DNA from 4 places in the Erwinia papayae genome. Region 1 is predicted to be linked to each of the others. Evidence: predicted binding sites of a transcription regulator. Region 1 holds the regulator's gene; each other region holds the start of a gene.
What was found. Region 1 encodes LexA, which represses DNA repair genes until DNA is damaged. Its sites were predicted from a motif close to TNCTGTATGTACATACAGNA; they were not measured.
Positions count from the first base shown of each region.

Region 2: AC3RPL_RS07995 (YebG family protein) is a predicted target of LexA. The motif match lies at 1,679-1,698, and genes of this name have one in related genera.
Region 3: sulA (SOS-induced cell division inhibitor SulA) is a predicted target of LexA. The motif match lies at 4,113-4,132, and genes of this name have one in related genera.
Region 4: umuD (translesion error-prone DNA polymerase V autoproteolytic subunit) is a predicted target of LexA. The motif match lies at 3,635-3,654, and genes of this name have one in related genera.

Region 1 covers NZ_JBZCHT010000013.1:18,445-26,265, forward strand. Annotated here, with positions in the region: gene AC3RPL_RS16240 (hypothetical protein) at 1-6, shown strand, start outside; gene AC3RPL_RS16245 (hypothetical protein) at 351-692, shown strand; gene AC3RPL_RS16250 (conjugal transfer protein TraF) at 831-2,105, opposite strand; gene zur (zinc uptake transcriptional repressor Zur) at 2,581-3,099, shown strand; gene AC3RPL_RS16260 (CsbD family protein) at 3,201-3,410, opposite strand; gene dinF (MATE family efflux transporter DinF) at 3,643-4,962, opposite strand; gene lexA (transcriptional repressor LexA) at 5,055-5,663, opposite strand; gene AC3RPL_RS16275 (diacylglycerol kinase) at 5,771-6,139, opposite strand; gene plsB (glycerol-3-phosphate 1-O-acyltransferase PlsB) at 6,268-7,821, shown strand, end outside.
Region 2 covers NZ_JBZCHT010000009.1:686,848-694,668, reverse strand. Annotated here, with positions in the region: partial or broken gene AC3RPL_RS08000 (sugar phosphate isomerase/epimerase family protein) at 195-1,012, shown strand; gene AC3RPL_RS07995 (YebG family protein) at 1,261-1,662, opposite strand; gene purT (formate-dependent phosphoribosylglycinamide formyltransferase) at 1,801-2,979, shown strand; gene AC3RPL_RS07985 (bifunctional 4-hydroxy-2-oxoglutarate aldolase/2-dehydro-3-deoxy-phosphogluconate aldolase) at 3,081-3,719, opposite strand; gene zwf (glucose-6-phosphate dehydrogenase) at 3,943-5,418, opposite strand; gene AC3RPL_RS07975 (MurR/RpiR family transcriptional regulator) at 5,794-6,678, shown strand; gene pyk (pyruvate kinase) at 6,784-7,821, shown strand, end outside.
Region 3 covers NZ_JBZCHT010000009.1:1,555,523-1,563,343, forward strand. Annotated here, with positions in the region: gene helD (DNA helicase IV) at 1-601, opposite strand, end outside; gene AC3RPL_RS12235 (YccF domain-containing protein) at 735-1,181, shown strand; gene yccS (YccS family putative transporter) at 1,189-3,327, shown strand; gene AC3RPL_RS12245 (TfoX/Sxy family DNA transformation protein) at 3,317-3,952, opposite strand; gene sulA (SOS-induced cell division inhibitor SulA) at 4,152-4,649, shown strand; gene ompA (porin OmpA) at 4,997-6,064, shown strand; gene matP (macrodomain Ter protein MatP) at 6,370-6,834, opposite strand; gene AC3RPL_RS12265 (AAA family ATPase) at 7,007-7,821, shown strand, end outside.
Region 4 covers NZ_JBZCHT010000013.1:1,809,436-1,817,256, forward strand. Annotated here, with positions in the region: gene AC3RPL_RS24605 (integrating conjugative element protein) at 1-1,167, shown strand, start outside; gene AC3RPL_RS24610 (hypothetical protein) at 1,178-1,516, shown strand; gene AC3RPL_RS24615 (conjugal transfer protein TraG N-terminal domain-containing protein) at 1,519-3,039, shown strand; gene AC3RPL_RS24620 (hypothetical protein) at 3,063-3,464, opposite strand; gene umuD (translesion error-prone DNA polymerase V autoproteolytic subunit) at 3,751-4,188, shown strand; partial or broken gene umuC (translesion error-prone DNA polymerase V subunit UmuC) at 4,191-5,461, shown strand; gene AC3RPL_RS24635 (hypothetical protein) at 5,607-6,155, shown strand; gene AC3RPL_RS24640 (CPBP family intramembrane glutamic endopeptidase) at 6,218-6,874, opposite strand.

The DNA of each region.
Region 1 (7,821 bases):
CTGTAAAAGTTCAGGCGGGATACATTTTCGATACGGGATAAATCGGAACAATAGTGCCGCTCCCATCAGCATTAACTCAAACCATTTTATTACACAAATTTAATTAAACCATTATGAAAAAGACAGCAAACTTATTAACTGTTATCGCTCTTTTTTTCTGTATAAGAACATACGCTTTTCCTTACCCTGAGCTGATTGCAGATAAAAATTTACACGAAAAAGAAATTATTCGGAAGGCCTCCAGGCTTACAATGAGTCTGGTGATGGCAGAGAAATAAGACAAAGACAAAATTCTCGAAGAGTTCAGAATACTAACCATTAAAAATCCCGACAGCAGTATTATTAAGAATATGTATATAAATAATCTTATTGCTGCAAAACATTATCAGGAAGGATTGGATAATCTCAATGCCATTAACAAAGAGAATATAACGCGCACTGATTTACTTACTGAATGCATGTTGAGAGAAAAACTGGGAATTAAAGATGAAAACTGCTATAGGGAGGTTATTTTCCTTTCCGAGAAAGATAACATAGTCGACTCAGATTATATAAGTGCACTTTTTTTCTCAGATGATCAACGGTTTGAGCCTCTGAAATTAAAATTAATTAAAGAAAATAAATTTAAAGAAAGTGACTTTCTGGTATTTACCTCAGGCAAGGAAAAAATGCTCTACGAGTTTTTTCCTTAAGGTATTTTTTCGGCAGCGATAAATTTATTATCCTGCTCAAAAAAAACTCTTACGTAGTTTCAACTGATGGAAATATGCTGCTCACTCGTTGAGCGTCAGGATCTCTTTAATAGTGGGGGCGAAACGCGCCCCCATTGTTCAGAAGGTAAATGTCATCTGGGCAACCGCGCCCCATGTCCTGTCATCACCCTCCATACCAGCAAGATCCAGATGTACCTTGTTAAAGGGTGATATACCAAAGCCAGCCGTAGCCACATTCGTCTGATTAGATTTCATATCTGCCCGATAACCGGCACGCAATTGCAGCCAGCTGAGCAGACGGTATTCCGCACCAATTCCGGCATACTGACTGTCACCGACAGTTTTAAAGCCTTTTGTTGGCGTGGCATCCACATCTAACGCTGCGGTGAAACGCTCGGTATGGAAAGAGATACCCGGCGTGACCACCGGATTAATCTGGTAAGTATCCTTGAAGCCATTGACCTCTTTGGTCTCGATATCACGCGAGATCAGATTTTGGGCGCTGACACCCAGCGTCCAGTAATCTCCCAGGTCGGTCGCCATTCCGGCATCAAGGTTAAAACCGGAGTCACTGTTTTTATAGTTGCCATTGGTGAAGTCTGATTTGTCGTAGTCGTAAACAGAGGCATTGTAGTTATACAGATAAACCTTTTGTAATTTAGGTGTGACGCCGAAGGAGACCGGATGTCCGGCAATCTCAAACTCATGCGCCAGAGCGATACCATAATCATAAACAATCGCGCCAAGCCCCGTGGCAGAAGAAGTTAACGTATCCTTCGGGTTGGAGGTAGGTATTGCGCCCCCGTCAGCCACGGCCTGCAAATAGTCAATATCGCTCTGCGTCACATCAGTCGCGACATTTGCCGTGCCATAGGCTTTGGCAACAAAAGCCGCTGACAGCGTATCATTAGGGATGGTGACAGCAAATGCGGCACCCGCCGTGGCGCTTGCCTTAGACCCCTTGATAGCCCGCAACTGGCTGGCCAGATCGCCCGCTGCTGCGCGGACAGTGGCCAGATTTGCAGACAATGCGTTTAAACCAGCTAAAGTAAACGGCGTGGATGCCAGGTTATCATAAACGTCCTCGTAATGATTAACGCTGTCAGTCAGATTATCGACTTTATCAATCAGATTATTCTTATCCGTTAGCTGAGCACCTACCGCAGGAAAAATAATGCTGACATCATCTTCAGGTTTCGCTTTGGTCATCAGCGCCGGGTTCGCCAGCACCGCAGTACCATATGTTGAAGAGGCCACACCCGTGCCGCCCATGGCATCATTACGCGCATCGTAATAATTGCCCGCAGCCAGCGCACTGAGGGGAGCAAAAAAGAGAACCGGCCAGACAACAGGACGAACAGACCTGCTTAACGTACTGTATTTTTTTGCCATTTTACTTTAAACCCGTCCAGAGAAGGAATAAGTGCTCAGCGGAGGCCTGCACAGGAGACTGCCTGTATTTTGAACACAAAGGCAGCAATTCATTGCTGTGAATTAAGTAAGAATGCAGTGGTTTATCTGCTTATTGTTGTTTTATTTATCTGTTAACAGAGAGGCGAGTCAGCCATAACAACAAAGCCTGCCACGCAGGTAATCGCCTCAGATAATTAACAAAAGGTAGTCAGGATGGTCTCAGGCTGCAAATTACATTAGCAACGTTTTACAGAAATCATATGGCACTGAATTACCCGCGCCGACACATTAACAAAATTTCACCATCAACACATAACGCAAATACCCTGCATTTCTGTTGTTTAATCGGAGGGTTAGTTTTAATCAGGTGGCTTAAGATGGCCCGATGGCGGGCATTCGGTGTTTCACAGTGGGCGTGATAACATAACATTCCGATCTGGCCTGGGGGAAAACCATGAACATCAGTAGTGCTGAAAAAATCCTGGCGCAGGCAGAGACACTCTGCCAGCAACGCAATGTCAGGCTCACTCCTCAACGCCTGGAGGTACTGCGTCTGATGTGCCAGCATCAGGGGGCGATTAGCGCTTATGACCTGCTCGATTTGCTCCGCGCCAGTGAACCGCAGGCAAAACCGCCCACCGTCTATCGTGCGTTGGATTTTCTTCTGGAGCAGGGATTTGTGCATCGGGTTGAATCCACTAACAGCTATGTGGTTTGCCATCATTTTGAGCAGCCATCCCACACCTCTGCCATGTTGATTTGCGATCGCTGTGGTGCCGTGGCGGAGCAACATGCCGATGGTGTCGAAAAAATCCTCAAGTCGCTGGCCCTGCCTTCAGGATTTATTCTGACCAACAGTGTTATCGAGGCGCATGGGTTGTGTCGGGAATGCGTGGAGGTGGAAGCCTGCACCCATCAGGATGTGTGTCAGCATGATCATACGGTAACCAGCCGCAAGCGTGGACGTCAGTAGCTTTCATACTGGTAATAATAACCAGCTGGAGTGGGTGGGGACGGAGCGGAACGATGAGGGCGGCACCTTCCCTGTGCCGTTGATGAGAGAGTCAGACTATTTCAGAAGCGGTGGTTATTATGGCTTTCCCAGTCGCTAACCTCTTTCTCTGCCTGGTCTTTCGCATAGCCATAGCGTTCCTGAATTTTTCCCACAAGCTGATCGCGTTTACCTTCCACAACCGTCATATCGTCGTCAGTCAGCTTGCCCCATTTCTCTTTCACTTTACCTTTAATCTGTTTCCAGTTACCGCTGGCTTCATCTTTATTCATGGCATTATTCCTTCAATCAGATCTTAACGGATTTAGTGATATCGTCCCAGCAAAACGCTTAACAACAAAATGAAACGCTACAAAAATGCTGAACTTATGGTTAATTCTAGCTGGAATCTGGCAAACTTCCTGCGCAAAACTTCCGGAGGAATAACCTGAAAAATAAATTGGGGAAAAAATCATGAAAATAAAAGACTTGCATCAGTGCCGCATAGGGTAACAAGATATGTCATCAGGCAAACCAGCTGCTGTTCTGCCAGTGTCGTCGCCAGATTAGCCATAACGTCAGACCACGTAAAAGCAGGAAAACCGTTACCGCCAGCCACAGACCATGATTTCCCAGCAGCGGTACACTAAACAGCGTCAGACCGAAGCCAGCCGCTGCCACCACCATACCGTTACGCATCTCTCTGGCTCGTGTTGCCCCAATAAACATGCCATCAAGCAGATAGCACCAGACACCGCAAACAGGCATTAATATTTGCCAGAACAGGTAAGCATCTGCCTGCTGCCGCAATTCAGCAATTGAAGTCAGTAAAGCCACAATATGCGGGCCGGCAATGGCATATATCAGCGAAAAAAATAGCGCCACCAGTCCTGCCTGACGGCAGGCTGCATGCCATACACGCAGCAGATCCTTGCCGTCGCGGGCACCATATGCCTCACCCGAACAGGCCTCGACGGCGTAAGCAAATCCGTCCAGTGCATAGGCGGTAAAGGTCAGGAACATCAGCAGTACGGCGTTGACCGCCACCACCTCACTACCGAGGCGTGCCCCAAGAATGGTCATTGACAGAAAACACAGTTGAAGCATCAGCGAGCGCAGCATAATGTCACGATTCAGCCGCAGTAGCCGTGACAGATCGCCCTGCCATGCTGTCAGTAACATAGCCAGTGTGATGCCACGTAACCGGATCACCCGCCCTGCCATGTATAACCCGATTATCAGTGAGCAGTATTCAGCAATCACGGTTGCCATAGCAGCCCCCTGCACCCCCCACTTCAGGCCGATAACCAGCCACACATCCAGTACGATATTGACCAGGTTTCCCACCACCAGCAGGATAACCGGAGCACGGGCATACTGTACGCCCAGCAGCCAGCCCAACAGCACCAGGTTGGCGAGGGTGGCAGGGGCGCTCAGCCAGCGAATATTCAGGAACTGCACGGCCTGATGCAATACCGCAGGGTCGCCACCGATAACCGTCAGGGCAAGATGATTAAGCGGTGATTTGAACAGGATCAGGATGGTTCCGGCCATCAGCGCGATAAGTAGCGGCTGAATCAGCGCACGAGCCAGCACAGTTTTATCTCTCGCGCCAAACGCCTGAGCTGTCAGTCCGGTGGTACTCATCCGCAGAAAAAGAAACAACATAAACAGAAAGCTGGTAATGGTGGTGCCGACGGCCACACCGCCAAGATAGCTGGAATTATCAAGGTGGCCTGTCACAGCGGTATCAACCAGACCCAGCAGCGGCACGCTGACATTGGAAAGGATCATCGGCAATGCCAGCCGCCAGAGGTGCTTATCAGAGGAGCTGAATAATCGCATCATCGCCCACTGCGTAACGGATTCACCATTCAGCCCTCACTCCAGACGGAACGGTGACCAGTCAAGCTGCATGATTATTGTTGCGCGAGGCATTACAACCAGTTGCCGTTACGGATGACGCCCACTGCCAGACCTTCGATGGACAGGCTTTGCTTATTAAGATCGACAACAATCGGTTGGAATTCGTTATTTTCCGGCAAAAGATGGACCACGTTGCCCTGTTTTTTCAGACGCTTGACGGTAACTTCATCGTCAATCCGTGCCACCACAACCTGGCCGTTACGCACATCCTGCGTTTTATGTACCGCCAGCAGATCGCCATCCATAATACCGATATCTTTCATCGACATACCGCTGACACGCAGGAGAAAATCCGCCCCCGGTTTAAACAGGCCAGGATCAACCTGATAGTGCCCTTCAATATGCTGTTCGGCTAACAGCGGCTCACCGGCGGCCACACGGCCTATCAGTGGCAGACCTTCTTCTTCTTCCATCATCAAACGGATTCCCCGTGAGGCTCCGGAGACAATTTCAATCACGCCTTTACGCGCCAGAGCCTTGAGGTGTTCTTCCGCCGCATTGGGGGAGCGGAAACCAAGCCGGGTGGCAATTTCTGCCCGCGTGGGTGGCATGCCGGTCTGGTTAATGTGATCACGTATCAGGTCATAAACCTGTTGCTGCCTTGCCGTTAATGCTTTCATCCCGCCCCCTGGTTGTTTATACAGTCGACTGTGATTATATACAGGTATTTGCGCGTTGGAAACCAAAATTCAGGCAAAAAACAGTCATTTGTCAGATTATGCGAGCGCTAACGAAAATAGCTGACTAACAAGGTGACCCAGACGAAAATCGCCAGCATGATAGCCAGCAACACTGCGGCGGAGCCCATATCCTTGGCCCGGCCAGATAGCAGATGGAAGTTGCTGCCCGTCCGATCCACCACGGCTTCAATCGCGCTGTTGATCATCTCAACGATCATCACCAGCACGACAGAGCCTATCAGTAAAACACGCGTGACGGCGTCGACGTTCAGCCAGCAGGCAACGATAACCGCCACGACAGCCACTACGGCCTCCTGACGAAAAGCAGCCTCGTTCTGCCATGCGGCGCGAAGACCTTTCCATGAGTAGCCTGCTGCTTTTATGATGCGGGTCAATCCGCTGACACGGTTTGCCATAGGGGTAAAACCTTTATGTGATAATGACGTCATTAACTGGAGATAGCACATTTTGTAACACCAAAGATCTCAATGGCGCTTTCTGGTATGCTTGCGGCGTTTTGCTAACAAGAGGCTTCATATTGTCTATGTCAGGTTGGCGTAAGTTTTATTATAACATACTGAATTTACCGGTTAAATTTCTGGTAAAGAGTAAAGCAATCCCTGCTGAGCCGATTGCTGAACTGGGGCTGGACACCTCACGTCCTATTATGTATGTGCTGCCATACGATTCAAAGGCCGATCTACTGGCCCTGCGCGAGCAGTGCCGCAAGCAGGAACTCCCCGACCCGCTGGAACCTCTGGAAATCGATGGTACGGTACTGCCACGCCACGTATTTATTCATGATGGTCCCCGCGTATTCCCCTACTTTGTACCAAATCTTGAATCGGTGAAGCTGTTTCACGATTATCTGGATTTACACCGCAGTAACCCGCGTCTTGACGTGCAAATGGTGCCTGTTTCGGTGATGTTTGGCCGGGCGCCGGGCCGTGAAGTCCAGGGTGAAGAACAGCCCCATTTGCGGGTGCTGAACGGCATTCAGAAATTTTTTGCCGTACTCTGGCTGGGCCGGGACAGCTTTGTGCGTTTTTCTCCCATTGTCTCTTTGCGCCGGATGGCCACGGAGCACGGCACCGACAAAACTATTGCCCAGAAGCTGGCAAGAGTCGCGAGTATGCACTTCGCCCGCCAGCGACTGGCCGCCATCGGGCCTCGTCTGCCCGTACGTCAGGATTTATTCAACAAGCTGTTGCAGTCCAAAGCGATTGCTAAAGCAATAGAAGATGAAGCGCGCAGTAAAAAAATCTCCCGCGAGAAAGCACAGCAAAATGCCGTCGAACTGATGGAAGAGATCGCGGCCGATTTTTCTTATGAAGCTATCCGCCTGACCGACCGTGTGATGGGCTGGCTGTGGAGCAAGCTCTATCAGGGCATTAACGTCAACGGCGGTGAACGCGTGCTTCAGCTGGCGCAGGACGGACATGAAATCGTCTACGTCCCCTGCCACCGCAGCCACATGGATTATCTGCTGCTCTCCTACGTGCTCTATCATCAGGGACTGGTGCCGCCGCACATTGCCGCCGGGATCAACCTTAACTTCTGGCCCGCCGGGCCCATTTTCCGCCGCCTTGGTGCTTTCTTTATTCGCCGCACCTTCAAGGGTAATAAGCTCTATTCCACCGTATTTCGCGAATATCTCGGCGAACTGTTTACCCGTGGCTATTCCGTTGAATACTTCGTTGAAGGCGGGCGCTCCCGCACTGGCCGCCTGTTGGATCCAAAAACCGGCACGCTGTCGATGACTATCCAGGCCATGCTTCGTGGGGGTAATCGTCCTATTACCCTGGTGCCGATTTATATTGGTTATGAGCATGTGATGGAGGTGGGAACCTACGCCAAAGAGCTGCGTGGTGCGACCAAGGAGAAAGAAGGCTTTGTGCAGATGGTGCACGGCTTGCGTAAGTTGCGCAATCTCGGCCAGGGCTATGTCAACTTCGGTGAACCTCTGCCGCTGGTAAGTTATCTGAACAAGCATGTTCCGGAATGGCGTGAGGCCATTGACCCGCTGGAGTCACAACGTCCGGCGTGGCTGACGCCAGCGGTAAACGATATCGCTCAGCGGGTGATGGTGCGGATCAAC
Region 2 (7,821 bases), on a different contig from region 1:
CGTTACGTCAAGAACCGTCAAGTCTGGCAAAGCCCCGAAAACAACCAGCTACACTTCGCTAACAAAGGAACAACACTATAATTAGCATGATAATTATTACGCCTGGCATTAGCGCAGGGAAGACAGCGGCATCTCAGGTTTTGACGGCAGAACTGATTCGACACTTAATCGCCGGATATCGGCTGAGGAAAATCATGCGATTTGCTCATAATCCCCTGTTTATCAACACGGTTATTTTAGGGGGAACACCGGAAGAAAAAATTGAGGCCGCAGCGCAGGCGGGCTTCAGTCAGATTGAACTCTGGCGGCAGGATGTGGAGAAAGCGGGCGGCGGCGTGCCGGGGATTATTGACCTGGTCAGCCTAAAAATCTGGCATTTACCGATTATCAGGTGCTGCTGGATTTCGATGGCGCACCGGACGCCGTTCGTCAGCGAAAGTGTGATGAAGCTTTGGTGATGCTGGATACGGCAGTGGCTCTCGGTGCAACCACGCTGCTGACGCCAGCATCAACCGCTGATGATTGTCTTGCCGGGCGCGAAGAGGAGGATATCCGCTGGCTGGTTGATGAAGCAGGCAGGCGGGGACTGAGTGTGGCCTTTGAAGCTATGGCATGGAGTACACACATTAACAATACTGCGGCAGCATGGCAGCTGGTGCAGCGCATCGATAAGCCGAATCTTGGTCTGGTGGTCGATGCTTTCCACATCTTTGCCCGTCGGCGCACGGTAGCAGACCTGGCAGGGATCCCGATGGATAAAATCTTTCTGGTACAGCTGTCCGACCTCGCCGCCCTGCCCGCTGAGCACGCGCTGGTCGACATCGCACGTCATAAGCGCCTGTTACCCGGCGAGGGGTGTTTCCCGCTGAACACCCTGCTGGATTATCTGGCAGAGGGTGGATACAACGGGCCTCTTGGCCTGGAAGTCTTTAACGACCAGCTGCATCAGCGTGCAGCTCATGACGTGGCGAAAGAAGCCATGTCTGCCCTGAAGCGATGTTGTGGCATCTGAATAAATCTGCCGCTGTGCTGAAATGGATAACGTCGCCCAATCCGGCGACGCTCCGGAGCCGGTTCGACAGGTTAACCCGCTTCATCGGACAAACTGGTCGCCGACACTCCTGTGGTGACCCCATAAAATACGGTAACAGCACGCAGGACGTGGAGCACAACGCCAGACTCCCGGCACACTGCTGGTCACCAAAGCCGCAGGCCCCGGATGAGAGGACCACAGCAACGGACGGATTTCGTTTGCTGACCTCAGGCTACCTTACTGGCGCGGGAGGGTTTGCCTGCACCGATCGCTTTCAGTTTGTTCTTCGGTTCTGCTTCATCCGTGGCGTCTGCCAGAGTGTCGCTTTCCTGCCCGGCATCGGGCTCCCCGGCCGGGTTCAGGTCGTTACCTTCCATGCTCACATTTGCACGCTCAGGTTGTTTGCTGGTGCGCAGAATATGTGCAAGGGCATCTTTATTCTCTGCGAGGAACAGCCCGAGTATTTCGCGCTGCTCTTCGTCAATCGTCAGCGGGGCCACACCAAGCCAGTCGGAGAAGACTTCCGCCATATCCAGCATTTTGTCGTAGGCATCGGCTTCTTTTTTACTGGCGAAAGTCATTTTTTCCTCACCTTTTCTGACCACAACATATTTTATTTCAACAGCCATTGTTCCCACCTTATTTAACTGTATTTTCATACAGTATAACAGCGATGATTTTCCTTCTCAAGCCCGTAAAGCGGATGTATGCGCAATCGTTTTCGTTTATACTGCGCGCGTTTTTTTCCTTCCAATCAGGTAGACATTATGACAACTCTTGGTACTGCGCTGCGCCCCGCCGCCACGCGTGTAATGCTGTTAGGAGCGGGTGAACTTGGCAAAGAAGTCGCGCTGGAATGCCAGCGCCTGGGCGTGGAAGTCATTGCCGTCGATCGCTATGCCGACGCACCCGCCATGCATGTGGCGCATCGCAGCCATGTCATCAACATGCTGGATGGCGAAGCACTGCAAGCCCTGGTGGCGTCAGAACGTCCTGATTTTATTGTGCCAGAAATCGAAGCCATCGCGACAGATATGCTGATTGAGTTGGAAAAACAGGGGCAAAAGGTGGTGCCGACCGCGCGTGCCGCCCGTCTGACCATGAACCGCGAAGGCATTCGTCGCCTGGCCGCTGAAGAGCTCTCCCTGCCCACCTCAGATTACCGCTTTGCCGATGATGAGCAGGCTTTTCATCAGGCCGTACAGGCAATTGGCTTCCCGTGCATCGTTAAGCCGGTCATGAGCTCGTCCGGTAAAGGACAAAGTTTTATTCGTGAAGCCTCACAACTGAAGGCAGCCTGGGAGTACGCCCAGCAGGGTGGACGCGCCGGGGCCGGGAAAGTGATTGTTGAAGGTGTGGTGAAATTTGATTTTGAGATAACTCTGCTGACTGTCAGCGCGGTTGATGGTATCCATTTCTGCGCCCCCATTGGTCACCGTCAGGAAGAGGGTGATTACCGCGAATCATGGCAACCCCAACAGATGAGCGCCCTCGCCCTGCAACGCGCTGAAGAGATCGCCGCAAAAGTGGTTACCGCGCTGGGTGGTCAGGGCCTGTTTGGCGTTGAGCTGTTTGTCTGTGGTGATGAAGTGGTGTTCAGCGAGGTTTCTCCACGTCCACACGATACCGGGATGGTCACGCTGATTTCGCAGGACCTGTCAGAGTTCGCACTGCATGTCCGGGCCTTCCTCGGCCTGCCAGTGGGCGCTGTTCGCCAGTATGGTCCGGCGGCTACTGCGGTGATCCTGCCTGAACTGGATAGCGACAACGTGCAGTTTGCACAGCTGGCAGACGTGCTTGGGGCAGGTCTGCAACTGCGTCTGTTCGGCAAGCCTGAAATTCACGGTAAGCGGCGGATGGGGGTTGCGCTGGCAAGCGGTGAAGATATTGCTGATGCGGTACAACGTGCCATCAACTGCGCAGCGGGCGTCAAAGTCAGCGGCTGAGAAGCATAAAGGTCTGGCGCACTGCTCTTTTCCTCGTCCCGCCAATAAAGAAAGGATGGCGTTTGCCATCCTTTCTCGCTTTACCGGCTGGTCCGGAAGCGTTAAGCCGCACCGGCAACGGCTTCTTTCGCCAGTCGGGTAATGCGTTCATAATCGCCGGCTTCCAGCGCATCGGCGGGCACCAGCCACGAGCCGCCAATACAAAGCACGCTTTTCAGGGCCAGATAATCACGGTAATTAGCCGGTGAAATCCCGCCGGTTGGACAGAAGCGTACCTGCGGGAAGGGTCCGCCAATTGCCTGCAACGCCTTCACGCCACCGTTGGCTTCCGCCGGGAAAAACTTAAACTCACGCAGCCCGTAATCCATCCCGGTCATCAGCTCTGAAACCGTACTGATGCCCGGGATCAACGGCACGGAACCTGCTACGGCAGCTTTCAGCAGCGGTTCGGTCAGACCCGGACTGATGGCAAACTGCACGCCTGCATCAGTGACTGCTTTTAACTGCTCCGCATTCAGCACCGTGCCCGCGCCGACGATAGCTTCCGGCACCTCGTTGACCATCGCTTTTATCGCCTCCATCGCACAGGCGGTACGCAGCGTCACTTCCAGCACTTTCACGCCGCCCGCCACCAGTGCCTTCGCCATTGGCACCGCATGTTCCAGCTTGTTAACCACAATCACCGGCACAACCGGGCCGGTCGTCAGGATCTGTTCTGCACTTATTTTCCAGTTACTCATCGACCTGCTTCTCCTGTCTTGCCAGCCGTGTGAGTGACTGGCTAAAGCGACGCGCAACGCGTCTGGATAGTGATGTTGTTCACTACCATACAGGACAGTTGCCCGGTACGTCCATGTGATTGAACTTTTTTTGAAACAGCGGTTTATTTTTTAACGTCGGCGCAGGGCATCATCTTTCAGCAATAAAAAAACCCGCCGGAGCGGGTCTTATCGTACCGTGAAATTACTCAAATTCATTCCAGGAACGGCCATCACGGGTGATCATCGCCACCGAGGCAACCGGTCCCCAGGTGCCGGCCTGGTAAGGCTTGGGCGCTTCTTTATCTGCCGCCCAGGCTTCCATGATTGAATCGACCCACTTCCACGCTTCTTCCACCTCATCACGGCGAACAAACAACGCCTGGATGCCGCGCATGGTTTCCAGTAACAGACGCTCGTAGGCATCCGCCAGATGCGACTGGTTAAAGGTTTCTGAGAAGCTCAGATCCAGCTTGGTGGTTTGCAGATTGTGTTTGTGGTCCAGTCCGGGAACCTTGTTAAGGATCTGGATCTCAACCCCTTCATCCGGCTGTAAACGGATGGTCAGCTTGTTCTGTGGCAGTTCCTGCCAGGATTCTTTGAACAGGTTGAGCGCTGGATTTTTGAAATAGACCACCACTTCGGAACACTTGGTTGGCAGTCGTTTACCGGTACGCAGATAGAAAGGCACGCCTGCCCAGCGCCAGTCGTCAATATCCACGCGGATAGAGACAAAGGTTTCCGTATTGCTGGTTTTATTGGCGTCTTCTTCTTCCAGGTAACCCGGTACTTTCTTACCCTGCACAAAGCCCGCGGTATACTGGCCACGCACGGTTTTATCACGCACGTTAGTGTGGTCAATACGACGCAGCGAACGCAGCACTTTTACCTTTTCATCACGGATACGGTCGGCAGAAAGATCGGCGGGTGGTGACATGGCAATCATGGTCAGCACCTGTAACAGATGGTTCTGGATCATGTCACGCATCTGACCCGCTTTATCAAAATATCCCCAGCGTCCTTCGATACCCACTTCTTCTGCCACGGTGATCTGCACGTGGTCGATGGTGCGGTTATCCCAGTTTGAGGCAAACAGCGAATTGGCAAAACGCAGTGCCAGCAGGTTCAGTACCGTCTCTTTACCCAGATAATGGTCAATGCGGAATACCTGGTTTTCTTCAAAAAATTCACCGACCTGATCGTTAATTTCCTGGGAGGTTTCCAGTGAAGTACCCAACGGCTTTTCCATCACCACACGGGCTGGCTGTGCATTAAGTTTGGCAGTGCCCAGACCTTTGCAGATAGCACCAAACGTGCCGGGCGGCATGGCAAAATAGTTAATGGTCACGCGTTTTTTCTGGTCCAGCATTTTACCCAGTTTGGTAAAATGGCTGGTGTCGTTAACGTCCAGGTTACAGAAGTCGAGTCGGCTGCTCAGTTTGTCCCAGAGTGCCTCATCAATCTTCTCCTTCATAAAGGTTTCCAGTGCTTCCCGCACCACCTTGGTCCAGGCTGCTTTATCCCAGTCCGCCCTTCCCACGCCAATAATGCGTGACTCTTCATGAATCTGACCGGCTTTTTCCAACTGATACAGGGATGGCAACAGTTTCCGGCGAGCAAGATCGCCTTTAGCACCGAAAATGACCAGATCGCATGCCTGGGCCGTTTGTGTAACCGCCATTATATTCTCCTCGTTGCAGGATAAGCCTGACCTGCTAAATCCGTAACACTCAGGCTCTTATTGTAATTTTCTTTCAGTACAATGTACTGCTTTTGTTCGCTCCGCGTAAACCGACCTGCACGCCTGCCGCACAGAGAAACCAGATTGTGCAAATTTTAACGGCGGTCAACAGCTCTTTTATTGCGCGATCATTGATCGTTTTTTGTCGACTGGCCTGCGCGGGTAAAACCGGACAGAGTTCAAATTCTGGCAAAAAAACGTGACAAAGCGCACCCGTCCTCTGCCCCCGCCCTTAGCGCGCTTGTATATTCTCTACAAAATGACATCGATTTCTCCTTTGGTTGAAATCGCCAGAATGTATCAGCGGACACCGTTATGACTATGCTGGAAAGAATTCAGTCTCAGCTGGAAAATCTGAGCAAATCCGAGCGCAAAGTGGCTGACGCCATTGTTGCCGCACCCGAAACGATAATCCATCTCAGTATCGCCCTGCTGGCCCGCCAGGCTGGGGTCAGTGAACCCACCGTCAACCGTTTCTGTCACCGTTTACAGACCCGGGGCTTTCCGGACTTTAAGTTACAGCTGGCGCAAAGTCTTGCCACGACGGGCACGCCCTGGGTCAGCCGCGTAATTGACGAAAACGACAGCGTGGAGACCTGGTCCGGCAAGATATTTGAATCGGCGATGGCAGGTCTGGACAGGGTTCGCCACAATCTGGATCCTGTCGCCATCACTCGCGCGGTGGACCTGCTGACCCGGTCTCAAAAAATTGCCTTTTTCGGCCTCGGCGCGTCTGCCGTGGTGGCACAGGATGCGATGAATAAATTTTTTCGCTTCAATGTGCCTGTCATCTGTTCCGATGATATTGTGATGCAGCGGATGCACTGCATCAACAGTACGGAAGACGATGTAATCGTGCTTATTTCCTATACCGGACGCACTAAAAATTTAGTCGAACTGGCACAACTTGCGCGGGAAAACAGAGCAACGGTGCTGGCGATAACCTCGCCAGACTCATTACTGGCACGTGTTGCCACGCTGGCGTTACATGTTGATGTGCCGGAAGACACTGATATTTATATGCCTGTGGTGTCACGACTGGCACAGCTTACGATAATTGATGTACTTGCCACCGGCTTCACGCTACGGCGCGGTGCAACATTCCGCGACAATCTCAGACGTGTCAAAGCGGCGTTGAAGGAGTCACGATTCGACAGGGAAGACCTGACAGCGCAGCCAGACCGGCCCGGATTTCGGTAGTTAAATGGGCAACAGGCCAACAGACATCGCCTGAATATTATAAAATACTAAACCTTTACAGGGATTGCTCCGGCATCACCCCTTTCAAAGTCAACGGAGTCATACATGTCCAGACGTCTCAGAAGAACCAAGATTGTAACCACCTTAGGCCCGGCAACCGATCGCGGTAATAACCTCGAAAAAATCATCGCTGCCGGTGCCAACGTTGTGCGTCTTAACTTCTCCCATGGCACCCCGGAAAACCACATGCAACGTGCGGACAGCGTGCGGCAGATTGCGGCGAAACTGGGTCGCCACGTCGCCATCCTCGGCGATCTTCAGGGGCCAAAAATTCGCGTTTCTACCTTCAAAGAAGGAAAGGTCTTTCTGAGCGTGGGCGACCGGTTCTTACTTGATGCCAGTCTTGCCAAAGGTGAAGGCGACAAAGAGAAGGTTGGTATCGATTATAAAGGCCTGCCTGCTGACGTGGTGCCCGGCGACATCCTGCTGCTGGATGATGGTCGTGTGCAGCTAAAGGTGCTGGAGGTTCAGGGGATGAAAGTCTTCACTGAAGTTACCGTGGGGGGCCCGCTTTCCAATAATAAAGGCATCAACAAACTGGGTGGTGGTCTGTCTGCTGAAGCGCTGACGGAAAAAGATAAAGCCGACATCCTGACCGCAGCAAAAATTAACTGTGACTACCTGGCCGTGTCGTTCCCGCGCTGTGGTGAAGACCTCAACTATGCCCGTCGTCTCGCCCGTGAAGCCGGATGCGAAGCAAAAATCGTCTCCAAGGTGGAACGCGCTGAAGCGGTTGCCACCCAGGAAGCAATGGATGACATTATCCTCGCCTCTGATGTGGTGATGGTGGCAAGGGGCGATCTCGGCGTCGAGATTGGCGATCCTGAACTGGTGGGGATCCAGAAGGCGCTGATCCGCCGGGCGCGCCAGCTGAACCGATCGGTGATCACCGCCACGCAGATGATGGAATCGATGATCACCAATCCTATGCCGACCCGTGCTGAAGTGATGGACGTGGCGAACGCCGTGCTGGACGGCACCGATGCGGTGATGCTGTCGGCTGAAACGGCGGCCGGTCAGTACCCTGCCGAGACCGTCACCGCGATGGCTAAAGTGTGCCTGGGTGCCGAGAAGATCCCCAGT
Region 3 (7,821 bases), on a different contig from region 1:
GGGACGTATTGAGCGGGGATGTTTCAACGGTATTAAAATAGTCTGCATACTGTTGCAGCATTTTCTCCGACCACTGCGTGTTACGTTCTTTCCGACGTCCATCGCCGTTTTCCAGCCATTGCTGAAGAAACTGATACGCATCACGACAGTTAGTGAACTCCGGCAACCTTGCCACTGGCAGAGGAAGGGAAGCAAAGGCCTGCAACACAGCCTGATCCCATTCAGCGATATCGCTACGTTTTAACCATTTATCCTGTTGCTCAAGATGTTTGATCCTGGTCACTGCGTCATTAAGAACCTGAGCTGAAATGTTACTCATCTCCTTACTCCAGCTCTGCCACGACTGATTCAGATAATGAAAAAAACGTTGCGTTTCCTGCCATTCCGTTCCATGCAGCCGCACGACTTTTTCATCAGGCAGCGTAAATTCAAGCTCTCCCCACACCAGACCACGTTTACATCTGATAGCCAGAAGTTGATTAAAAGGAATCAGATACTCATGTTTTTCACCACTGACCTCGATACCCGCTGACAATAACCTCACCCGATTATAGGGATGTTGTGCCAGATGCTTACCCAGCGACGTCGCTTTCAGTTCCATAATCTTTCTCAGGTGTGGTTATCGTATGTTGGCAACAGTTTAACGGCTGGCACTGTACCGCTCCAGCCTTAAAACGCGGTACAATCAAGCAATTGAATTGCGTTATATGTAGCAGACATAAGGAACAGTACCAATGCGTGCAGTTTTGAATATTTTGAATTTTATTCTGGGCGGTTTTCTCACCACCTTTTGCTGGCTGATTGCGACGCTAATCAGCATCATTTTCATTTTCACTTTGCCATTAACCCGCTCCTGCTGGGAAATTACCAAACTGTCCCTCTTGCCTTACGGCAATGAAGCGGTACATGTTGATGAGCTTAATCCCGAAAAAAGAAATGTGCTGATGAACTCCGGAGGAACTTTGTTGAATATTTTGTGGTTCATCTTTTTTGGTTGGTGGTTGTGCCTGATGCATATCATGGCGGGTATAACGCAGTGCATCACTCTGATCGGCATTCCGACGGGCATCGCGAACTTTAAAATTGCCGTCATTGCCCTGTGGCCTGTGGGTCGCCGCGTCGTCAGCGTTGAGGTTGCCAGAGCCGCCCGTGAGGCCAACGCCCGCCGTCGTTTCAACTGAGGCATCAATGCGCTTAATGTTAACGCCACACCTGAGACGCTATGCCTGTAACAGCACACTGCTGTATAACCTGCGCATCCTCATTGCCTTGTCAGGAAGTGTGGGCCTGCCGTGGTGGCTGGGACAAATTAGCTGGACCATTCCGTTAACATTAGGTGTGGTTGCTGCTGCACTGACCGACCTGGATGACCGACTGAGTGGCCGGCTGCGCAATTTACTGATTACACTGATCTGTTTTTGTGCTGCATCCCTCTCTGTTGAACTGCTGTCACCGTATCCCTGGCTGTTCACCATTGGACTGGCGCTGTCAACCTGGAGTTTCATCCTGCTTGGGGCGCTGGGACAACGCTACGCCACTATTGCTTTTGGCGCTTTGCTCATTGCCATCTATACACTGCTGGGCGTCGGTCTGTTTCCACAGTGGTATCTTCAGCCGTCACTGCTGCTGTGCGGTGCCGTCTGGTATAATCTCCTGACGCTGACCGGACACCTGATTTTTCCCATTCGCCCATTACAGGAAAATATCGCCCGATGCTTTGAAGGTTTAGCTGTTTATCTGGAGGCAAAGGCAGGCCTTTTTGATCCTGATATCGAAGAACATGATGATAAGTCTTTGATTGATGTTGCTATGACTAACAGTCAGTTAGTCTCTGTCCTTAATCAGACAAAAATTTCCATTCAGTCGCGCTTACGCGGCGATCGGGGACAACGAGGAACACGGCGTACACTGCACTACTATTTTGTCGCTCAGGATATTCACGAACGCGCCAGTTCTTCTCATGCTCAGTACCATGCATTACGCCGTGAATATCGTTACAGCGATATTCTGTTTCGTTTTCAACGGCTCCTCTCACTTCAGGGTAAAGCCTGTCAACAGTTGGCAAACTGCATCCTGATGCGTGAAAGATATCAGCATGATGTCCGTTTTGAGCGCAGTTTTATGCATCTGCATGCGGCGCTGCGGCGTCTGAGCACATCTCATCCGACCAACAGCGATGTGCAGGCAATGACATTTCTGTTACATAACCTTAAAGCCATCGACGCACAGCTGGCGACTGTCGAATCAGAACAGGATGCAGTTCAGGATTACAACAACCACGATCAGGCACTTTCAAGCGAGGGGTTGACCGGCTGGCAGGATATCAGGTTGAGAATCAGCCGACATCTTACACCTGACTCAGCCCTTTTTCGCCATGCGGTGCGCATGTCGCTGCTGCTGTGTAGTGGATATGCTTTTATTAAACTGACCGGAATGGAGCATGGCTACTGGATCCTTCTGACCAGCTTGTTTGTCTGTCAGCCAAATTATAATGCGACCAAACGTCGACTGGCTCTGCGTATTATCGGCACTCTGGCCGGTATTGTCGTCGGTTTACCCCTGCTGTGGCTGATACCTTCCGTAGAGGGGCAACTCATCCTGATTGTAATTAGTGGAGTGCTGTTTTTTGCCTTTCGTCAGTCACGATATGCCAACGCAACCCTGTTTATCACGCTGCTGGTTTTATGCTGTTTTAATTTGCTGGGTGAAGGTTTTGAGGTTGCACTGCCCCGGATTATCGATACGCTTATTGGCTGTGGCATTGCGTGGCTGGCCGTAGCGTTTATCTGGCCAGACTGGCGTTTCCGCCGTCTCTCTTCGATTATCAGGCAGACTTTGCATACCCATTGTCGCTATCTTGATGCGATTCTTGTGCAATACCATCAGGGTAAAGATAATCGTCTGGATTACCGGATTGCCCGACGTGATGCTCACAACAGCGATGCTGAACTGGCTTCCGTCGTCTCAAATATTTCAGCTGAAAAAAATGTCAGTGCATCACTTCGTGAAAATGCCTTCCGATTCCTGTGCCTTAACCATTCTTTTCTGAGTTATGTTTCAGCACTGGGGGCACACCGGGAAAAACTCACCGATTCTTTAATGCTGCAACTATTGGATGATGCAGTCTGCTATGTTGATGATGTATTACAGATGGAAACGCAGGATGAAGCAAAAGCGCAGCGACTGCTGAGCAATCTGTCGCTGCGTATTAAGGCAATGGAAGCCAGGCCGGAAACAAAAGAGTCGCTGGTTCTGCAACAAACAGGCTTACTGGTTGCACTGCTTCCGGAAATTTCGCAGTTAAAGAAGCAGATTATCAACGGGTAGATTTAAGTTTTTCAGCGTAGCGCTTCAGGCGCAGCGTTTCACAGTACCAGTGTCGAAGCTCAGCTTTAATCGCCTGGGGCAATGCCTGATGATGCCGCCCCAGGATGGCGCCCTCCAGGGCAAAGAGGACGTTGATCCCCAGATTTTGATTATGCGCATGCAATTTTAGCCAACACCGCCTGGACCCCTGCTCCTTGAGCATTTTGACTGTGCTGATGCCAACATGACGTAACAGTACCTCAAGACGCATAGTAAGATTGGGCAGATCTTTTAACCGACGGTTCTGCTGGTTCCATGCCCGTTGCTGTATTGCACCTTGTAAACAAAGCTTTGATAAAGCTAATAGCTGCTGTGGTTCCTTCCACAATGGCTCATCTACCCGGTAATACTCAAGGGAGACAGGAATTCCTCTTTTATTCAACGTCAGGGATTTCATCTTCCTCTCTGTGATATAAGGTCTGACCTGCTCACATGCACGAAGATACAGCTCCCCATCTGCAACCACGGCAAAAACGACACGGTCCACAGAAAGACTAAAACCACCAAACTGGCTGCGGCAGGCAATGTCTCCCAGTTGTGCAAGTTTGTCTTTTGTAATCGCAATCATACTCTTAGTGTCTTCCATAGTATTTTTTCCTTACTTTGTGTCTGTACAGATACTTTCTGGGGAAAAAGTATGCAATAGCGGTTACAGGTTCAATTAATAATTGCTGTTCCATCCGCTTACATTCCGATTTTGCGATGCGTTTTGAAAAAATAAGATTGATCTTTGCTCATCATACCTATACTGTACATTCATACAGTGATATGCGAGCTACGCCATTATGCAAACACATTTCCTGAAATATCAGTATTCTAATAACAGCTATCGTGCAGCACGCCCGTGTTCTACCCCTCAATCAGTTAAATCTACGGGTTTAATCAGTGAACTGGTCTACAGTGAAAATGAGTTGGGCATTGCCCAATTACTTCTGGTACCCCTATTGCAGCAGTTAGGTACTGAGTCACGGTGGCAACTTTGGCTGACGCCCGGACAAAAGCTGAGCCGTAGCTGGCTCACACAATCTGGCCTGCCACTGAACAAAGTTATGCAACTACCTGTTACCACCGTTGAGGCCATGATCAAAGCCTTGCAGACAGGTAATTACAGTGTGGTTTTAGGCTGGTTGCCAGAGGAAATCACAGCAGATGAGCAGGCCAGACTTCAGAAAGCAGCCACCTGCGGTCAGGCTCTTGGGCTGATCATGCGTCCGGATCAAGGAAAAATTGCTCACAAAGGACCACTGAATGGACTTAAAATTCAGTCTGGTTTGTATCATTAAGTAAAAATAAGAAGATTCTTAGACCAGATTCGCGATCCATCCGGGATAAGCCTCTGATTATGTTATGACTTGATGTGACAATGAGTTAGCTGTTTTTTTGCTGCTTCTTTTACAGTTATTCCTCTCTGGCAAATGTGTAAAAATGTGTACGATTCTCTGTTTTTTTACAGACGTATGTCACATCATGCTTGTAAGTTTGCTAGTACGTTGTAGACTTTACGTCGCTAGGGTGCTCAATAATCTTCCTTTTTTGGATGAGACATAATCGAGCGTCTTAACCCGGCGAAGGATTAATCAAAGAGCTAATGAAAGCTCATTGCCTATTTGGATGATAACGAGGCGCAAAAATGAAAAAGACAGCTATCGCAATTGCAGTGGCACTGGCTGGCTTCGCTACCGTAGCGCAGGCCGCCCCAAAAGATAACACCTGGTACACTGGTGCAAAACTGGGCTGGTCTCAGTATCACGACACTGGCTACTATGGTAATGGCTATGTAAACAATGACGGTCCAACTCACGAAAGCCAGCTTGGCGCGGGTGCATTCGGTGGCTATCAGGCTAACCAGTATCTCGGCTTCGAACTGGGTTATGACTGGCTGGGACGTATGCCTTACAAAGGCAACAACGTAAACGGCGCTTTCAAGGCACAAGGTATTCAGCTGGCTGCTAAGCTGAGCTACCCAATCATGGACGATCTGGACGTGTATACCCGTCTGGGCGGCATGGTATGGCGTGCTGATTCTACTCAGAATAACAATGGTACTCGCATCAGCGACCACGACACCGGTGTTTCTCCACTGGCAGCCGTTGGTGTTGAATATGCTCTGACCAAAAACTGGGCAACCCGTCTGGATTACCAGTGGGTTAACAACATCGGTGATGCTAACACCGTGGGTACTCGCCCTGACAATGGTATGCTGAGCCTTGGCGTATCTTACCGCTTTGGTCAGGATGATGTTGTTGCTCCGGCACCAGCACCAGCCCCTGCTCCAGCACCTGTTGTTGAAACCAAACGTTTCACCCTGCGTTCTGACGTTCTGTTCACCTTCAACAAGGCGACTCTGAAACCAGAAGGCCAGCAGGCTCTGGACCAGCTGTACACCCAGCTGAGCTCTCTGGATCCTAAAGATGGTTCCGTAGTTGTTCTGGGCTACACTGACCGTATTGGTTCAGAGCAGTACAACCAGAAGCTGTCTGAAAAACGTGCTCAGTCCGTTGTTGACTATCTCGTTTCTAAAGGTATCCCTTCTAACAAGATCTCTGCGCGTGGCATGGGTAAATCTAACCCAGTTACCGGCAATACCTGTGACAGCGTGAAAGGCCGTAACGCCCTGATCGATTGCCTGGCACCGGATCGTCGTGTAGAAATCCAGGTTAAAGGTATCAAAGACGTGGTAACTCAGCCTCAGGGTTGATCGCTTTGATATAGTGCCGCTCAGATATTGTGGATAGCCCGATAATGAGCGGTAAAAAATACAGGCACAGAGAATGTTATTTGCTCAAGTAGTAACATATCCTCTGTGCCTGTATCTGTTACGGATTTACCTGAAACAGTTATATACTTTTTCCCCTGTTACACCTTGCCGAAAAATTGACTCCTCATATTCTCACCTGAAGTATCTATACCCATTTCTCAGCACAGCCCTGTTCCCTGTGTTTCCTGTTATAAATTCTCTGGTCGCTTGTTTGCCAGGCAATTTTTGCATCAGCAGTGATTTTTTCAGCCGGGCTGGTCGGGTTTGCCAAGAATGGCTTTCAAATCCTGTTTAAGAGAATCCATCTGACTGGCATATTTTTCTTTATATTCAGCATCTTCTATCAACTGCACTATGGTTTCCGATAAGGTGCTGTTACGACGTTGAGCCAGCCCAGCCAGGCGCTGCCACACCAGATACTCCAGATCGATTGACTTCTTTCGCGTGTGCTGGTGCTCCGCATTAAAATGGCGTTTACGCCGGGCGCGAATGGTTTGTTTCATCTGGTTTTCAAGTGCCGGATTAATATGGCGAGAGATCCATTGCAACACATCGACCGGACGATTCTCCATGGCCAGAAGTTCATCCACCGCCACCTGTGCGGCACTGAATTCCAGATAGCGGGTAATCATTTCTCCCTCCCGGTGTTTTTTAACCAGGTATTTCCACTTCCATCCGCTCTCAAGATTTTCCAGTTGCTGATATTTCATCGCAATCTCATGTGGTTAACTAATTTGCTTAGAATAACAGCTTTTTTTAACGCTGCCGCCCAGAAAACCAGACCGTGTCTTGCCATAAATGTAAATACATCTCTGCGATGCTTAACAGAGTGGAATCCAGTATAATGGTGGTTTTAATCAATTCAGAGAAAATACGATAACTTTGACCAACAATCGACTGGAATGGCGCGCCTTACAGCCCGATACTGATGATGTTCAGTCCTTTTTCTCGCAGATACCTGAAGACAATTCCAGTTGTTTTGCCTCGGTTCAGCCCCGTCTTTTTAACGGGCTGAGTTTGCTGCTGCAAACGACAGCAAGATTGCCAATGATGCTGATCAAATCAGCGGAGAACGCTGAATATACCGCCCTGCTTACAGAAGTGATGGCTGATATTACAGCTGAGGATGGCACAGAACTGTACGGTGGTCATTATCAGATTGATGGCGGATCAGTAAGCTGGCGTCCTGTGGAATCAGAACAGGACAATTTTGCCAGCCAGGGCGGTATCCACTACGCCGACTGGATCGAAGCTGAACAGCTTTTCGGCTGTGTTCGTCAGCATAACCAGACGCTGACTTTACAGCCAGGGTTACTTCATCAAGCCAACGGCGGCACTCTGTTGCTGTCCTTGCGAACTTTGCTGGCTCAACCGTTGTTGTGGCTGAGGCTCAGGAAAATCCTGACAACACAGCAGTTCGACTGGTATTCCCCTGATGAAAGCCGCCCCCTGCCGGTGGTAATACCGTCGATGCCGATGCAATTCCGCCTGGTGTTGACCGGTGAACGTGATGTGCTTGCCGAATTTCAGGAGATGGAGCCCGATCTCTCAATGCAGGCACTCTACGCTGAATTTGAGGAAAATCTTCAAATCACTGATGAAGAAGCGTTCAGCCAGTGGATAAAGTGGGTAAGGATACTGGCCTCTGGTGAAGAAATCACCAGCCTTTCAGATGACTTCTGGCCAGTATTGATTCG
Region 4 (7,821 bases), 1.8 Mb from region 1:
TTTGATCTGAAAACCACCGTCGGCAACCAGCTCAACGGCGTCACATCCGGCTTTAAAAACCTGATGGGCGACGTGATTCAGGGGGCCACCGGCGCGGTGGCCAGTCTGCCGGCGATGGTCATTCAGCGGGCCAACCCCGGTCTGTATGACATGCTCACCAACGGCGTGCTTCAGGCCAATGTGTCATTCGACAAGGCGCAACTCAACTGCCAGAACATGGCGAAAAAGATGATGGACTTCAGCGACAGCAGTAACTGGACGCAGCAGGCCATGATGGATGAATACAAGTCTGTTGTGAACAGCGGAGATACTGATGCGGTTCGTGCAGATGAGGCGGGGCGGAAAGTCACCGGCACGTCGGGCAACAACTGGATTGGTGGTCAGAAACGTGGGGGGGCGGGGCAGCCCGCCATCCGTGTCACCCATGACCTTGTTGCTGCCGGCTACAACATGATGAACGGTTTACCTGTCACCTCTGATTCGACTGTCGGCGAAAGCAGCTGTAACGGTGGCGCATGCTCTAAATTCGGCAGCGCGGAAGAGGCGGCGGCCATGACCGTGAAGGTGCTGGGCGATCGCTCGATGCGCACCTGTGCCAACGCGAGCGAATGTACCAGCGGTGATGCGGATGACCAGCCCGGTACGACCGTTGCCGGCACCGGCTTTGCCCCACTGCTGGAGGAGGCAACCAAAGCCAACGCTGAGCAGCTGGTCAGGCTCGTCAACGGTACGGAAAAGCCGACGGCCGCGAATCTGGCGAAGCTGAAAACAGGCGGGCTGCCGGTGACGGCCGGCGTGATAAAAGCCCTGCAGCGTGATCCGGATAATGCTGCCCTGACCGCCCGCCTTGCAGGCGAACTGGCCATGTCTGACACGGTGGAAACGGCGCTGCTGATGCGTCGCATGATGGTCACCGGTATGTCGGAGCCGAATGCCGCTGCCCAGCCAAAGGCCATTGATACCGCCGGCCAGCGTATTGAGGCGCTGGATCGGGAAATTGCGGCGCTGAAAAACGAGATGGAGATGAAGCGTGAACTGTCACGTAATTCGGTGCTGACCATTATCGACAGGGAGAACCAGCGCGTCGAAACCAACCCGCAGACCCAGTCTGATGACAATACCGACAGTCGCTTCAACCAGATGGCAGCGCCGCAGTCGGCTGAATGAGGGAATAAGGATGCGTAATAAAACGACTGTCAGGAAAGTCCTTACCCGTGCCGGCATCTTCCTCGCCTGCATGGCGCTGTTCATGGTGGTCTCACTGATGATGGCTGACACCGCCATGAAACATCCGACTGAAGCTGCTGCATTCCGGAGCTGGATGCAGTCGACGCGTTACGGCTGGCTGATGTGGCGACTGGCGCTGTATGCGCTGGTTGCCTGGGGCCTCTGGAAAATCCGGCATGCGCCGGGCTTCCGGGAGGCATATCGGCGGCCGCTGCTGCGCATCAGTGTGGTCAGTGTGCTTTTTATCGCGTTGTGTGAGTACGCGATGTTTACCGGTCCGGGAGTCTGACGATGACGACAAACAGTTATCTTGAGTATTTTCTCACGCTGCTCGGCTGGGTGATCAATAACGGTCTGTGGAATGTCCTGCTGAGCACCGGCCTTTTTGTCCTGCCGCTGGCGTTTAAGGTGGTGGGTATCTGGCTCAGGGTCCGTGAAGAGGGGGAGGATGAAGGCAACAAGGGGATGCTGTCGCTGCCCCGTATCGAGAACGCGCTGTATGCCGGCTTCCTGGTGATGATCGCCTGCTGCGTACCGCTGATTAATGTCAGCCTCAGTACGATGCAGTACGACACAACCCGGGCAAAGAGCTGTGGTGTGTGGACGCCCAAAGCGCCGGATGAAAGCGGCTATGCCGGCGTGGTCACCAGTCTCAACGACCAGACGGCTGCAGCACCGGTATGGTGGGTGCTGATTCATAAACTCTCAAAAGGGGTCACCCAGGCGGCCGTGGCGACCATTCCCTGCCGCCCTGACATGCGTCAGATCCGCTTTGAAGTGCAGCATACGCGTATCGACAACAAAGCGCTGGCGCAGGAGCTGCAGGACTTCACCAACGACTGCTATTCGGTCGCGTTGTATCTGTGGAAGCAACAGGATCAGGGCCAGACAAAGGACAAAACCACGCTGCGTGATATCGAATGGATTGGCAGCAGTACATTTCTGAGCCGGTATTATCCTTCGTTGCAGTCCAAACTGCCCCGGGCTGCGTTCCCGTGGACCGACAGCCGGGACAGCGGCCGGCCCAATACCGGAAGAGGAGGCTATCCCACCTGCAGCGAGTGGTGGAGCAGTGCGGACACCGGACTGAAAGCACGGGTGAAGGACCAGGCCGACCCCGATATGTGGCTGCGTATCTCAGCCGCAATGAAAATGTCAGGCTTTAACGACAGTGACTATCAGGAAGCCGTCATCCGTCGTCTGGTCAGCCCGGAAAGCCTGACGGTCTCACAGAATGGTCACGTGTATGCCGGCTATGGCGGCAACGCCGATTTTACCCTGGATAATGCAGCGGCACGCGTGGCGGCTATTGGCGGGACATCTCTCGGCAGTCTGGCGGCGTTCCCGGCGTTCGATGCGATGCGACAGGCGCTGCCAATGGTGCAGGCTATCCTGCTGATGGCAATATATGTCATGCTGCCGCTGATCCTGGCGTTTGCTGCTTACGAGTTCAAGACCGTTATTACGCTGACTTTTGTAATATTCGCTCTGAACTTCCTGACGTTCTGGTGGGAACTGGCGCGCTGGCTCGACAGCTGGCTCCTGACAGCGTTGTACAGTTCAGATACACACAGCCGCTTTAATATGGCGGGACTGCAGAACAGCTCAGATGACCTCATTATGAATCTGGTGATGGGAGCGATGTTTATCGTACTGCCTGCTGTTTGGCTAGGCGCTTTATCATGGGCAGGAGTCAATATCGCTCAATCGTTAAGCAATGCTTTTGTAAGCGGTACGGCTGAAAGCAAAAACTCAGGAGGGAAGTTAGGCGAAGCGGGCGCAAATTTGGTTGTTAATAAAGTAGGAAAATAAGAGATAAGACGGCGACTGATGCTTTAGTCGTCGTCTTCAAGTTTTATACCAGAAGCATACCATCCTGAACCTGCATCTCCATGAGTCCTGTATTCCATAGTTGGCTTTTGACCGGATATGGGATTGTTTTCATCCATATCCTTAGCTGTTGATGAACTAGATAAGAGAGCTGAGCCAACAAAAACTAGCCCTCCCAAAAGTAGTGCCGAGCCTGCGATAAGCATTCCGCATAATATAAACGCTAAAATAACTAGAGAAAATAATAAAACCGCCGGGATATTTCCAACCCAGCCGGGCATATTATGGTTAGTGGCCCATGAGACAAACTTATGATTCAAATGGAAGAAGTTTCTTTTTAGGAACTTCCAATAAAACGCAATACGTTCGCCTCGGCGGCTGGCTCGTTCCTCTTGGTTCAGATGCATTTTAGGCTCCTGTCCTGAGTTAGAGAATTATTGTGCGACTATAGCGGATTTTTTGAGCAATTACTAATTACTGCTTCAGTACCCAGAGCTACCTAATAAATTCTCTAAAAATCATCAGGTTAATTTTTTCCGATGCGTTACGACTTGTCATCACTAAAAATGCATCATTATACTGTTTTTATATACAGTATAATTTGAGGGGCGAACCATGCCGATTCCTTTAGAACAGACGATGTGTTGGGATAAAACTTCGCAGAAAAATTCAGCCAACACACCGGTTTTGATGATGGCGGCGATCGCCAGACTTACAGGTAGCAATCCATCACTGGCATGCGTTCCGTTGTTTGGCGATGGGGTTTCATGTGGTTTCCCTTCTCCCGCTCAGGATTATGTCGAAAAGCGTCTTTCCCTGGATGACCTTTGTATCCGCTATCCAGAAAGTACTTACTTGGTGCGAGCAGAAGGGGACTCGATGCGTAACGCCGGTATCAGAGATGGAGATTTATTAATAGTTGAATGTATTCGTGAGGCCAGGCACGGTGATATTGTCATTGCAGCTGTAAATGGAGAATTTACCTGTAAACGACTGCAGTTGTTGCCTTCTCCAGCCCTGGTGCCAGCTAATCCCGCATATTCAGCAATACCCCTGACTGATGACATCGAAACAGTTGTCTTCGGTGTGGTACGCCATCTTGTGCATTCATTCAAGTTCAAGGACGCTTAACAGTGTTCGCCCTGGTCGATGTTAACTCATTTTACGCTTCCTGCGAGACAGTTTTCAGACCCGATCTCCGTGGCAAACCTGTGGTGGTGCTCTCTAATAACGATGGCTGCATAATAGCCCGCTCCTCAGCAGCAAAATCACTTGGGTTAAAAATGGGCGATCCCTGGTTCAAGGTTGGTCGTGAGGCTGAGAGAAAGGGGGTTGTAGCATTTTCAAGTAATTACAGCTTATATGCTGATATGTCAGACAGAGTGATGACTATTTTGCAGTTACTGACTCCGCGAGTGGAAATTTACAGTATCGACGAAGCTTTTTGTGATCTTACGGGTATGCGTAATCTGTTATCGCTTGAGGTGTTTGGCCACCAGATACGTGATCAGATTAAGCGAAGAACACATCTGACTGTGGGAGTGGGAATAGGCCCTACAAAAACGCTCGCCAAACTGGCTCAATATGCAAGTAAGCGCTGGCCCGCAACGCGAGGTGTGGTAGATCTCAGTGACAGACAGCGTCAGCGTAAGTTAATGGCTTTAGTACCAGTTGAGGAGGTCTGGGGTATCGGACGGCGGCTCGGTAAAAAATTGCAGTTGATGGGGATTAACAATGCACTCCAGCTGTCTGAGCTGTCTCCTTCATTTATTCGTAAGCAATTTTCAGTGGTTGTTGAACGAACAGTAAGAGAACTCAACGGCACGCCCTGCCTGGGCCTTGAAGAGTTTACAGCTCCAAAGGAGCAAATCATATGCTCCCGCTCCTTTGGAGAAAAACCTACAGATGAATTCAGCATCCATCAGGCCGTCTGCGCTCATGCCGAACGTGCAGCGGAAAAGTTACGCGCAGAGCACCAGTTTTGTAAACGAGTAGCGGTGTTCATCAGTACCAGTCCCTTTGCAGAGAATGAGTCGTTCTATAAAATCAGGCTGTAACGGAGCTTGCTGTTCCGGCCCGGGATTCACGGGATATCATCAAGGCAGCTGTAAGAGCTCTTGAAACAATATTCATCCCGGGGCATCGTTATCAACGCGCAGGTGTAATTCTCACCGATTTTCGCAGCGCGGCAGTATCTCAACTTACCCTGTTTGATGACCTTCAGCCTCATCGTAATAGCGATGAATTAATGACACTCATAGACAGCATTAACAGCTCTGGTAAGGGTTCAGTCTGGTTTGCAGGGCAGGGCATTAAAAGTGATGCCACAGGCTGGAAGATGCGAAGAGAAAGACTTTCGCCCGCTTTTACAACCAGATTGGATGATATTGTCAGAGTAAGGTAATCATCTTTTTTATATTTGCTCGAAACCGCACCATTGACATTACAAACTCTATACGGCAGGGTTTACAGTCTGTTACATGGTGAATAAGTCAAGCGTACTTTTCATTGACCGCTTTTTTATTAAATATGTTTGGAGGATACGGATCGTGAGAAGTCTTACCGCCATTTTAATAATTCCTGCTCTTGTCACAGCCTGTAGCATGCAGGAAATAGCAGATACAAATAAGAAAATAAGTGATGGTGCTTCAGGTATAATGAACTCTTTGAGGGGAAATTCTAACCCATCAACTGATGTTACGACACCAATGCATTTACCTCAGTCATTAAAAAAAGAATCCAAGTCTAAAAATTATACTGTGGCTGTTGATGTAGATACTGCTGCTGCCAGAATAAAAAGACATTACAAGTTTATGTCAAGTCAGGAGCTGGATAGTTTACGGAATAGCTCTAATGACGGGGCATGGAAAGCGGCCGCTGAAGATAATGCACATCCAGTTTGGGAGGCAATACCTGGTAGCTATTATAAAATGGGCTCTGACTGGAATGATAACGATCATTTAGATGTGGAAATTGAAAAAAACGGGAATGGGAGTAAACTCTATATAACATATTCATCGGCATCTGCAGAAAGGCTATCGGGATCTGGCGTACAGAAGTTGATGAAGGAAATTCATTCCGTGGCTATAGGTGAGTGATATTTTATCGGGAATAGGTAGTTATCATTATGTGTTAATGACAACTACCTTTTTTAGTTGGTTTATTTTAACTCAATATATAGGCCAAGCGCGATACAAAAAGCATGCAGTAGAATTGGTAAAAGAAGCCCTCTGCTTTGATATCTTGCTCCACAGAAAATTAATGAAAGTGCAAACATTTGGATTTTGGTGGGCAATGAATACTGTGTGTGTATAACTGCAAACAAAACAGAAACAGTCAGCCCACCGATGATATAGCCCGCCTTTTCACCAAGGGCGTTTAAAAAAGAACTCAGGATAATTCCTCTGAAAACCAGTTCCTCCAGTAGAGGGAAAATAATAATTGTGGCTGCGATTTTTACAGCTGCCATTTCATGTGACAAACCTTTAGTAAATTCTGTAACGAAGGGTTCTTTCGGCGTAAGGTAGTATGAAGCAGCGTAAGCAATAATTATGAGCAAGAAAAAAACAAATGACTGCTTGTTAGGTTTCCCCCAGGTTAATCCTTGGTAAAGTGAGGTGTTATTTAATAAGTGAGTTATGGATAAAAAAATTAAAAGCATCATCAGAGGCTTAGTTATCTGCAAATGTAATATTGAGAAATTAAGCCTAGTCATTAAGAATATATTTAGATCAATGGAGGTTAATAATAAATAAAAGAATAAAAAGTTAGATAATCCGAAAATCAGAATCATAAGGCGTTGTTTTAAAATATCCATATCAACCACTTTTATCGGAGAAAACTACATATTAATCACCCAAACAACGATGTCTACATCCATTTGACGTCGTATTTCCCTGTTGGTACTATCAAATTGTTGTACTGTCGCACTGGCGACCACCAATGCTCTTGTAGCCTGTGATGAGCGCCTTCGGGTGGCTACAGTCGCACTTAAGCTGCGACCACCAATGTTCCGGCAGTCTGTGAGGAGCGCCTTCGGGTGACTGCACAATAAAACTCTCTAAGCCTGAAAGGGAGTACATGAAAAATGTGGCAAATCTGCTCACCTTTGAAAGCAGATATCGTCTATGAAAGCGCACTATGACGCGGCGATGAAGGTTTACTGTGTAGCAAATCTGCCAGTTTCAATTCTCTTCCGTTCTGTGAACGGCATCAGTTCAACGTCTTCTCATTTGCAGTGATACGCCCTGAGTTTCGTACGACTTTTGCACCGACGTATAAGGCCATTTGGTACATTTGGCCGCTTACGGAGTTGCATTAGGAGCACGAAGCTGCGCGGCGTCACTTGTGAAGTGGCGAAGACACTACCAAGTGACGCGCGCAGCGCATAACGTCTCAACCCACGTACGACGTGGTTTTCAACGTTTTACTACCATCTGACCAACATGTAGCCCGCGTCAGTACGGTTTTAAAATCACTTTCACATCAACGTAAGCACGACGGGAAGCCGTCTGAACGTTCAACTATCAGTAAGGAGGAAATCGACTCGGTATCGATGGCGACACTACGAGCAGTAGTGTTGGAGGCAGCTTGACGTAAGTCAGCTCTGCATAAGCAGCAAACAGATCAGAGATCTGGGGTGCCTCGCAAGAACTCAACAATTCGCCGCCCCGATGCACAGATACCAGTCGAGACGCAGGAAGCGCAAAAGCAACCGTGTCGTCGGGGAATGAATTGCTGGTCTACAGATCCGTCTGCTTCTCT